2 regions of the Mesobacillus sp. S13 genome follow, and region 2 is predicted to be linked to the other one. Evidence: predicted binding sites of a transcription regulator. Region 2 holds the regulator's gene; the other holds the start of a gene.
What was found. The regulator LexA, encoded in region 2, represses DNA repair genes until DNA is damaged. The targets are predictions, from matches to a motif close to CGAACATATGTTCG.
Positions count from the first base shown of each region.

Region 1: the regulator LexA is predicted to act here: its motif matches at 2,495-2,508, upstream of LGO15_RS06545 (YhjD family protein).

Region 1 covers NZ_CP084622.1:1,294,500-1,300,247, forward strand. Annotated here, with positions in the region: gene LGO15_RS06530 (M48 family metallopeptidase) at 1-932, shown strand, start outside; gene LGO15_RS06535 (IDEAL domain-containing protein) at 1,066-1,302, opposite strand; gene LGO15_RS06540 (competence protein ComK) at 1,493-2,065, shown strand; gene LGO15_RS06545 (YhjD family protein) at 2,078-2,467, opposite strand; gene LGO15_RS06550 (S9 family peptidase) at 2,714-4,696, shown strand; gene LGO15_RS06555 (LCP family protein) at 4,937-5,748, shown strand, end outside.
Region 2 covers NZ_CP084622.1:1,960,212-1,965,959, reverse strand. Annotated here, with positions in the region: gene tkt (transketolase) at 1-291, opposite strand, end outside; gene LGO15_RS09830 (DUF896 domain-containing protein) at 646-879, opposite strand; gene LGO15_RS09825 (YneB family resolvase-like protein) at 956-1,600, opposite strand; gene LGO15_RS09820 (cell division suppressor protein YneA) at 1,625-1,939, opposite strand; gene lexA (transcriptional repressor LexA) at 2,094-2,717, shown strand; gene LGO15_RS09810 (hypothetical protein) at 2,889-3,092, shown strand; gene LGO15_RS09805 (ATP-dependent DNA helicase) at 3,133-5,061, opposite strand; gene LGO15_RS09800 (hypothetical protein) at 5,232-5,748, shown strand, end outside.

The DNA of each region.
Region 1 (5,748 bases), 670 kb from region 2:
CTTTCCCGCTAAGTTACATTAGTTACACGCTATCGAAGACATATAATATCTCCACTCAGTCTTTTGCTTCCTGGATGAAGGATGAATTGATTGATTTCTGGATCAATTATGCCATGATGTTCGTGATTGTCATCGTCCTATACTGGCTGATGAACAAGTTCAAGAGATTCTGGTGGCTGTTTGCCTGGATGCTATCCGTTCCTTTCACTTTGTTCATCATGTTCCTGCAGCCGGTAGTGATTGATCCGCTGTACAATGATTTTTCTCCGCTGAAAAATAAAGAGCTGGAGTCTAAAATCCTGGAAATTGCGGGGGAGGCCAATATTCCGGCTGACCATGTATTTGAAGTGGATATGGCTGATAAAACTAATGCCCTGAATGCCTATGTGACGGCAATTGGGTCCAATTCAAGGATCGTTCTCTGGGATACGACATTGAACAGATTGAACGATGACCAAATTTTGTTCATAATGGCACATGAAATGGCCCATTATGTGGAGAAACATTTATATATCGGAATTGCCGGCTACTTGGTCCTTTCTTTATTCGGCCTGTACTTCGTTGCAAGACTGATGAATTGGGCAATCAAGCGATGGGGAAGGGAATTCAAGCTGGAGCATCCGGGCGACTTACGGTCGTTCCCGCTATTCCTAATGTTCCTCTCGATGATCATGTTTGCCTCAAGCCCGGTTTCGAATCTTGTATCCCGCTACCAGGAAACAAGGGCGGACCGGTATGCGATCGAAATGACGGACAATACTGATGCAGCGATAACTGCCTTCCAGGAACTGACGAAGGCAGGACTGAGCCAGGTCAATCCCCCATGGCTGGTAAAAGTTTTCCGCTACGGACATCCAACCATGCTGGAACGGATTTCCAGACTTGAAGATTATGAAGTGAAGAAGAGAAATGAACAGGAAGATGAATATTAAGCAAAGCCCATCAAAAAAGCCCTCGAAAAATGAGGGCTTTCTTTGATTTGAGATGCCTGTTTTTACATTCAACAAAAGCAAGCAGCCTTATTTCGCAATAATAAAATATCCCCTATATAGGGGATATCACTCATCAAGTACCGAATTGTTTGTTGAGATCTTTCAATTCTTCCGTCAAGGTTAAAAACAGGATTTTGTCTCGTTCATCGATTGCTTTATCAATTTTCGTCATCAATTTTTCTTTCTTGGTATTCAGCTGGATTTCGGAAATTAACATGTCAACATACAGGTCCAGAACAAAAGATTCCTTGGCTTTAATGCGTTTCATCACGCTGGCCTTCATGGTTTCAGAATACGATTTTTCTTTCACTGACCTCACCTCTTAGACCTTTTTTATATTATATGGAGTATTGAAAAGATAATCAACTAAATTTTTATAATTTTTAGAAAATTTATATTCAGACATTAAATGTGGCTAAAAATAGAACTTTTTATGTAATTAAAGAAAATTTCAACACTTATGGTAAAATAGGGTATGAGGTATATTAGGAGGTGAAGGAATGACAGGAAGTACAAAGAACTTAGTAGAAGAGTACGAAATAAATCCTTTTACCATGATAATTATTCCTGAAGAATACGGCAGCAGGATTTACTCCAGGGTGATCGAGCTGGAGGAGGAGTATTTATCCCCATTCAGACCAATAGATGTCGTCAAAAAAAGCTGTAAATATTTTGGAAGCAGCTACGAAGGCAGGAAAGAGGGAACGAAACAGCTTACCGGGATCACCCATAAAACCCCCATCATCATCGACCCTATAAGCTCCATTTATTTCATGCCAACAAGCTCACCTACAAAACAGGATTGCATTTGGGTTTCGCACGAGCATGTGTTATTCCATAAGAAGGTGGATGCCCACAGTACACAGGTTACCTTCAGGAATAAGAAAACCCTGATTCTTCCGGTATCCCATCATTCATTTGAAAACCAGCTGCTGAGGACATCCCTGCTTCGCACCAAATTTTTGCAGCGGATGAAAGAAACAGAACGTAAAGCACTATATCTGCTGCATGGCCCGAAGTACAGTGACTCGCAGGGGTATGGGAATCTCGTCAGTGAGGCATATAAAGACTGAAGAATCCGGTTATCAGCCGGATTCTTTTTGTTCTGCTGTCACTTTTTTGAATCGTTTGAAAAGGTAGTGGACCATTAGTTCCTGGACTTTGTTGCGGATTCGGGGATTGAAGTAGTTATGCTGTTCTTCGTAGCCTTTGTAGATGAAGAGGAACATGGTGAAGGCGTCATCCCGTTTTACTTCTTCAACCTTAAGGTTATTCTTTTTGAGGTAGTTTTTTACAATGGAGAGCTCTTTCTGGACTTCTTTCATTGTTTCTTCAATTAGTTCCAAATAAGGCTTTTTTAATTTAAATGGGCTATTTTCGACGACAGAAAGATCCCGATTGAGCACGACCAGTACCATCGGCAAATAGATGGCCTGCTCCATAATATCGCGGTCTTTTTCAGGAATCCTTGTCATTTTATTCTGTCCCTTCAACATAAAATAAGAACATTTGTTCGTAATTATCGTACCGGATTTTGAAGAGGATTTCAAGAGGGTAAAAAAATTTCTCCTTTCTATCATCTTCTCCAAAACAAAAGGAAAATTGCAGTAATGGTGTGAAGTCGGCTTTTTTCTGAAAAAGATATTGATAAAAGCAGGAGATTTATTTCTATTATCGAAATATAAAGAGAATAATTTAACTTTGGAAGGATGGCTCCCGAGATGGAAAAAAGATTTATTAAAGCAGAGGATTTATTTGAATTAAAGTCCGTTACTGACCCTCAGTTTTCTCCTGATGGAACGAAGTGTGTGTTTGTTCAGACGGAGATGCTGGAGAGCAAGAATGATTATGCCTCTAATTTATACATAATTGACATTGAAGAAGGCGGAGAACCGAAGCAATGGACTTATGGGGAATACCGCAACCATTCCCCAAGATGGTCACCAGATGGATTGAAACTGGCTTTCGTTTCAAACCGCAGCGGCAAGAACCAGATTTTTGTTCTCGATGCTGCAGGCGGGGAAGCGAAGCAGGCTACAGACTTCAGGAATGGAGCAAATGGTCCAGTCTGGTCTCCGGATGGATCCAGGATTGCCTGTTCCGTATCCTTGAAGCCTGACGAGAATTTGCATGAAAAAGCAGAAGAAAAGAAGGACGACAAAAAGCTGGAACCATTCGTGGCTGAGGAAATGAAATATAAATCAGACGCAGTTGGTTTTTGGGACGGCAAGTATAAAACGACTATCATTGTGAATCTTGCAGACGGAAAGGCAGAAGCAGTAGCAAAAGGTGAAGTGGACTACCATCTGCAATGCTGGTCTCCTGATGGCAAAAGCCTTGTATTAAGTGCTGATGAGTCTTCTGAACGCGATTTTTCATTCAAAAGTGATTTGTGGCTGATGGACATTGATACAGGTAATAAGACGAAGCTGACGAATGGTACAGGCTACTTCGGGAACGCTGTATTTTCACCTGATGGAAAGTACCTTGGCTATACGGGGCATGAGCGAGAGTATGAGAATGCAACGCTGACCCAGCTTTGGGTAAAGGACCTCCAGACTGGAAGCAACCAATGCGTGACGGAGAACATGGATATTCTTGTTGGCGACGCTGTTGCAGCAGACTTCCAGCAGGGAACTCATAGTCCTGGATTGATCTGGGGAGAAGATGGCAGAAGCCTTTATTTCCTTGCTACCGACCAGGGAAACACTGTGATATATTTTGCGAATCTTGATGGCGAAGTGTATCCGGCTCTTCTTGACCAGCAGCATGTGTATGGCTATACTCTTGACCGTAAAAAACAGAGAGTCATTGCAGCTATCAGCAATCCAGTGCTGCCGGGAGAATTGTTCCAGCTTGAAGTCACAACTGGTGAGATGAAACAGCTGACCTCCGTGAACGAAAAGCTATTGGAGTCAGTCACTTTATCGAAGCCTGAGCAAATTTCTTTCGATGCAAGTGACGGTACCCCGCTTCATGGCTGGATCATGAAGCCTGCTGGATATGAAGAAGGAAAGAAATATCCGTTGATTCTTGAAATTCACGGGGGACCGCATGCCATGTATGCCAACTCATATTTCAATGAATTCCAGGTCCTGGCGGCTGAGGGCTATGCAGTCCTTTATATCAATCCGCGCGGCAGCCATGGCTATGGCCAGCAATTCGTCAATGCTGTTCGCGGCGACTATGGCGGCGGAGACTATCAGGATGTGATGGACGCTGTGGATTACGCACTGGAACATTGCGATTTCATTGACAAGGAACGATTGGGCGTGACCGGCGGGAGCTATGGCGGATTCATGACAAACTGGATTGTCGGGCATACTGACAGGTTCAAAGCTGCCGTCACTCAGCGTTCGATCTCGAACTGGATCAGCTTTTATGGTGTCAGTGACATCGGCTACTATTTTACAGAGTGGCAGATCCAGGCTGATCTCAGCGATTTGGAAACATTATGGAAGCATTCTCCTATCGCATATGTGGATGAAATCAATACACCATTATTGATTCTTCATAGCGAAAAGGACTATCGCTGCCCGATTGAACAGGCAGAGCAGCTTTTCATCGCCCTGAAAAGACAGGGGAAGGAAACAAAGTTCATCCGGTTCCCTGAGTCTAACCATGAGCTTTCAAGAAGCGGCAAGCCTAATCTGCGCCTGAGCAGGCTGGCCTCGATTGTTGATTGGTTCAATAGCCATCTTTAAAAAGCCTTACCCGCGGCAAGCACTGCCGTGGGTTTATTTTTTTTGAAAATTTCTCCAGAGAAGTTTAAGGTTATAGGTAAAGAAGGAAAATAGTAATAAAGTAATGAAGTATTATATTTAGATGAAGCTGATTTTATCATCACCCAGAATGGTCATGAATCAAAACAATGCAAAAGCAACAAGTTAACAAAAAAGACTTAATAAGTTTTAATCAATATCCAAATCGGAAGGATTTTTCTAATGAGATATGAAAGACACCAGCACAAGAAAAGAAAAAAGAGGATCAGGTGGTCAAGTATTTTTCTGCTGCTATTCCTTCTGGTCGGAGCACTTGCTTTATATTCCTTTATGCAGTTCCGTTCAGGCGTAAATAAATCGGAAAAGGCAGTGGAAGAAAACAAGCAGGAGTATCATTTCAATGGCGAGAGAGACCGCAATGGTCTGACGAATATCCTGTTGATTGGCAGCGATGCACGAGGAAAGGAAACTTCGCGTTCAGATACGATCATGATTGCCAGTTATAATCCAGATACAGAGTCTTATAAACTAACTTCTATCATGAGGGATACGTATGTGGATATCCCCGGACATGGAAGTAATAAAATCAATGCAGCGTTTGCATTTGGGGGTCCGGAATTATTAAGGCAGACAATTAAGGAGAATTTTGATGTCAGCCTCCAGTATTATTCAATCGTTGATTTTGAAGGGTTTGTCCGTCTGATTGATGAAGCATTCCCCGCGGGTGTTGAAGTCGATGTTGAAAAGAGAATGTCAGAGGGAATTGGGGTCACACTCGAACCGGGTGTCCAGAAACTGGATGGGCAACATCTTCTTGGGTATGTCCGGTTCCGCCATGATGCAGTAGGTGACTTTGGACGAGTTGAACGTCAGCAAAAAGTTATAAAGGAAGTTGGAAAGGAGTTTGCCAGCATCCAGACATTGCCGAAACTTCCTAAATTGGTAGGAGTTCTTACTCCGTTTATCAATACGAATATGGATACAGGCGATATCCTATTCATGGGAAAAGGGTTGATTTCTAAGGATAATCGGAA
Region 2 (5,748 bases):
GCTTCCCCACTGGCGGAACTGCTTAATATCATCCATCGTTAAGTCATATCCTGCAAGATGCAGCAAGCTGTATAACAGCATGGAACCATGCCCAGCAGATAATACAAAGCGGTCGCGGTTGAACCATTCTGGGTTTTTAGGGTTAATGTTCATGTAACGAGTCCACAGTGTGTAAGCCATCGGAGCAGCCCCCATCGGCATGCCAGGGTGGCCGGAATTAGCCTTTTCAATTGCATCAATTGATAAGGTACGAATGGAATCAATTGAAAGCATATCAATTTCTTTAAACATAATATACATCCTTTCTATAGGTACTAGCTACATTCTTAATATTATAGCGAGAGCAATCATTATACAACAAATTGTGCCTGAAAGAGACAGAAATGGCCGTATTGTTATATATTTTGACACAATATCGCAAATGATATGTAAAATGCATGGCTCTTCAATTTAAAAAAACAGATGCTAAGGTACGCTTTTACAGATTGAAGACATCGCATTCTCTATCCTACTTAGTCTAATTTCCATTAAATCAGTAGATGAAACGAGCAGGTAACGCCCTTTTTTCATTTTTTCTATTGTAATAAGAAAATAAGCAAAATAAAAATGGAATACATTCGGCATGTATTCCAAATCTGCATATATTTAATGAAGCTTGTTCTTCGCTTTTTCGTCTTTAAGTTTTTCAGGTGTAACATCATTGCCTTCTGGATCCACTATGGTAACACCTTTAAGTGTATTAAGCATAGAAGACCGGAAAGACTGTAAATATTCTGCTCGAAGCTTCGTTTGTTCTTTTGCTTCTTCTTCTGTCAACTTAGATGATTTTGCTTTCCTTGCCAGTTCATTGATTCTAGCAATTTTATCACTTGATAGCATTGTAAAGCTCCTTTGTAAAAAATTACGTCAAATGTCATCTTACTAAAATTATTGAGATTTTACAAGAATAGAGCTTTTATTCGTCTGCTTCTATGTACTCAAGATATCTTCGGTTTACTGTTGCTTTGGATACATTATATCCGAATCCCCTTAGAGTAGCAGCGATCTCCGCAAAGGTCAGCCCATTATTGCGCAGCCTGACTATTTCCTCAATCGGCATCTCTTTTCGTTCCCGTCCCGAATGATCACCCTGGTTCTTTAGATTGCGCTGGGGTTTGTATCCGTGTTCAATCGCCCGCTTCATGCCCCTCTTGATTTTAATGTTATGGATTTTCCTTTGATACTCTTCGACCATACTGACAATTTGGAGCACCATGGAATCTGATTCTGAAAGTTGCAGCTCCCCACTATGCGAGACACTATATAATTTCACATTTTCTTTAAGGATACAATGTAGGATCGCAACTTTTGCATTTCCTCTTCCAAGTCTCGTTTCATCCTGGATCAGCAGTGCCCCTATATTTTTATCCTTAATCAATTCCAGCAGCTCAAGCATCCCTTCTCTTTCAAGATCATAACCGCTGGCCTGTTCTTTAATGATACTGGCTACTTCAAAGCCATAACTGCCTGCCAGTCGAAGCAGCTCTTCTTCCTGCCTGGCAAGAGAAGTTTCCTGTGTTTCCTTCGTTGTACTTACACGGCAATAAATGATTGCTTTCATGTTGTCACCTTATTCTGTTCCAATCTACTTTCCTGCTCCGGCAATCTGAGTAGGTTCAATCTGTTCAGCCACAACAGGGATTACCAGCTCGTCACCCGGATAGACCATTTCACCGACAATTCCATTTTCTTTTTCTACCCAGCTTACAAATTCATTTTCAGATAAATTGTGTTCGTTGGCAAATGATTCAGCAATCTTCCATAATGTTTGTCCTTCTTCTATAGTAACAGTTATGTAAGCCTCTTCGTTATTTAATTGAGCTTTAGCCACGAATGTGAAGACTAAGCTGACAGCAAGCAAGATCATTCCATATGAATAGTTTTCCCATAGTTTTTTCATTTCGACACCTCTTAACGAATGTATGTTCGGTTTATTGATTTCATTATAAATCGAACGTTTGTTTTGTGTCAACTCAAAAATTCGAACTTATGTTTGTATCTGTGGAAAAGACATGGTATAATTAGGACAAGAAAAATATACGAGGTGCGTGAATATGACAAAGTTATCTAAGCGGCAACAAGATATATTTGAATTCATAAAAGGCGAAGTCAAGAAAAAAGGGTATCCGCCATCCGTACGTGAAATAGGCGAAGCAGTTGGACTTGCCTCTAGCTCCACTGTCCATGGACACCTTGCCAGACTTGAGAGCAAAGGCTTGATTCGACGCGATCCTACTAAGCCGCGTGCAATAGAAATTCTCGAAATAGAAGATGATGCACGTATTCCAAAGTATAATGTCGTTAATGTTCCTGTTGTTGGTAAAGTAACAGCGGGTATGCCGATTACCGCCATTGAAAATGTTGAAGAGTACTTCCCTCTCCCAGATCGCCTTGTTCCGCATGATGAGCAGGTTTTCATGCTTGAAATCATGGGTGACAGTATGATCGAAGCGGGAATCCTTGATGGGGACTATGTGATTGTCAAGCAGCAAAAGACTGCTAATAATGGAGATATTGTAGTAGCGATGACAGAGGACGATGAAGCAACAGTAAAGCGCTTCTTTAAGGAAAAGGATTATTTCAGGCTGCAGCCGGAAAACCCAACTATGGATCCAATTATCCTTCGTAATGTATCCATTCTTGGTAAGGTTATCGGTGTCTACCGCCATATGCATTAAAAAAGCAAGCGTCTTCGCTTGCTTTTTTCATTATCTATGAACCTTTTAAGCTGCTAATTTATTAAACTAGCACATTTATAAAAAAACTAGGTACAAACCCTAACAACTTGTCCCTCTCCACATAAGATATTGTGTAAGTATCTTTCATGTTGGAAAGGAGTTGAGTTTCTGATGGGATACAATCGTAATGACAATGATGTTGCAGGTGTATTTTACCCTAACCGTGACAGGGACAGAGTCAGGGCAACTGTTGATTTTGATGACCTTTGCCGTGCTGTGCGCCGTTGTTTGATCGAGGATTTAGTAGCTGGTGCTCGGGATGACCGGGATGACGATCGTGACCGCCGCCACAGGAAGTGCGGTTGCAGAAACTAGCATAAAAAATCCCGAAAGGATTCTTCCTTTCGGGATTTTTCTATCTCCAGTGTATCTGTTGAACAGGCAATACACCTTTTAATTCTTCTATGTGTGCAGTTTTTTGATTTTGTGTGATCCAAATATGCACGGTACCGCTGTCTTGATTCGTTCTGATCAACCTTCCCATCCCTTGTCTTAGGCGAAGGAGCATATATGGAAGATCTACCTCTTGAGCGGGATTTTGTGCATGCTTTCTTTTCGCCTGGAAGACCGGGTCATGAGGCGGGAATGGCAAGGAAGAAATGATAACCTGAATCAATGACTCTCCTGGCACATCCAGTCCTTCCCAAAGATTGTAGGAACATAAAACGGTCACAGTGTCAGTCTGGAATTCCTTTACCGTTTCACTGATTTCACGGTCACCCTCAAACAAAATAGGGAAGCTCCACTTTTGTTTTTCAGTCCAAGCCCGGAATCGTTCCATTTCCTGCATAGTAGAGAATAAGATAAGCGAGCTGCCATTACTGCTTCTTAGGTCATCCCCTATCTTTTCCCACTTCTTCATTTCATCGTCCTCAACATGTGCGACCAGTTCCATTTGGTCTTCGTAATCAAATGGGGACGCTACAGTAAATGAGGAGTATTTCTCGATTCCCAGGCTATTCGCGATATAGCTGAAATCTCCAGCCTGTGACAGGGTTGCAGAAGAAAACACGAACGGGATGTTTTGAGAAAATACTTCTTTTTTCAATATATCCTCAACCAGTCGTGGCATGATAACGAGTGAAGTTTGCACTTCATTTTCTTCAAGCCAGAAAATACCTTCGTCATTCTTCAAGAAAATTGAAAGACCATATGCGAAAAACTCAAGATATTCTTCCATGATTTTTAAATGGTACTCATCAATCAGGAACATTTCTGCATCAAAAACTAATTGGTCCATTAAATCGCTAACCTTTTTCTCCAGAGTTTCTGCGGCTCTCCTGATACTTGAGAGCATTGGAACTTCTTTTCGATTTGAACCTTCTACCGCAGATGAATTCTCAACTAAAAGGTCAAACCATGCATCATGCAGCTCCAAGATATCTTCTATTAAATAAAGAGACTCCTCTCGGACGTCCTGGTGCATATACCCCGTCAGGACAGTGGTCAAGGTTTGTGAGTTGAATCTGTATGTTAATCCCTTTTGCGCTGCGAATTCAAGCAAATGGCCCTCATCAAAAATCACCGTACTAGCATCTGGAAGCAAAGGCATCTGCCCTTCCCGTTTACGGGATTCTTTCGTCCATACATGCTCCATATAAAAATCATGCGAACAAATGATCAAATCCCCTGCATGGCGGTAATAATCACGGTTCAAGGTTTGGCCGCAGCGATGGCGCCAGCTGCATGTAGAGCATTGCTGAAGCGGGTCCCAAGCCATTGATGACCATTTTTCATTCGTGACCCATGGGTATTCCTTTCGGTCTCCATAGCGAGAAAAAGCATTCATTGAAATTCCTTCATCAAAGATGAAATCCGGAAGCCGGTCATGGACATCAAGGATTTCCTTGTCGCTTGATGTATTTGATAGATCATCAAGCTTCTTTACACAAACATACTGCTCTCTTGCCTTTGCCAGACGGACATCGACCTTCAGTCCCAGCGCCTTTTCAAGTTTCTCAATATCGCCGCCTTCTTTAACGAGCTGCTCGATCAGCGTCTCATCTGAACAGGAGACAATCGCTGGCTTTCCCATGTATCTTGCGTATAGAATGGCATAAATAAGATAGACGAATGTTTTACCGGTTCCTACACCCGCTTCTGCGAAAACAATCCCTTTATTCTTAAAGGCCTGCTCCACCTGGAAGGCCATATAAATCTGTTCATCACGCAGTTCATAGCCTTTTTCAGGCAATATATCATAAAAGACATCACCAATATAATCCCCTAACAAATCAAAGAAGGTATCATTCTTGGTAATGGTAAATGGAAGGTTATTTTTCATTAAAGTTCTCCTCGAGAATATTAGTTCTGGCAAAAAAGCCAGCTTTTATCATAACAGATAATCAGTCATTTAGTGAAAGAATTGAAATATAAAATATAGGTAAAAATAATAATTCCATTTTCAGGAATTAACTGTTAAAATAATCCTAATTCTAGTGAAGGGGCGTTCTAATGAAAGCAAAACAAGTCATCTACATTCAATTTGCTGTCATTACTTTACTGATTCTAATTACTATTTTTCAGTACAATAGAATTACAGATTTTAAAAGTGAGTTAGGTTACACTTTTCAACGGACTGTGAGGGATACCCTATTTCTGCTGGAATATGATGGCGATCCAAATATTTGGGTCAAAAACTTGCAAGAAAAAAATGGGGAATTTGCATTAGCTTCTCACATTGGAGAATTAACTCGTCTAAGCAGACAATACCATATGATGAATGGGAAAATATCAATGATTGGAGTAATGCTAGATTCCCTGGCTGATGAATACCATCAACTAGCTGTAAATAAAGAAAATAATGTGGATTACTCTCAGAACAAAGAAGAAGTTAATCGCAAAAAAGACTTTCTCATTCCATTATTAAATAAAGTAGACTCAATATCCGGTGAAAACGAAAGAAAATATTATAAAGAATTCACTGACTCGGAATCTAAAACGTCAAACCTTGTGTGGAGGGAGTACAAGA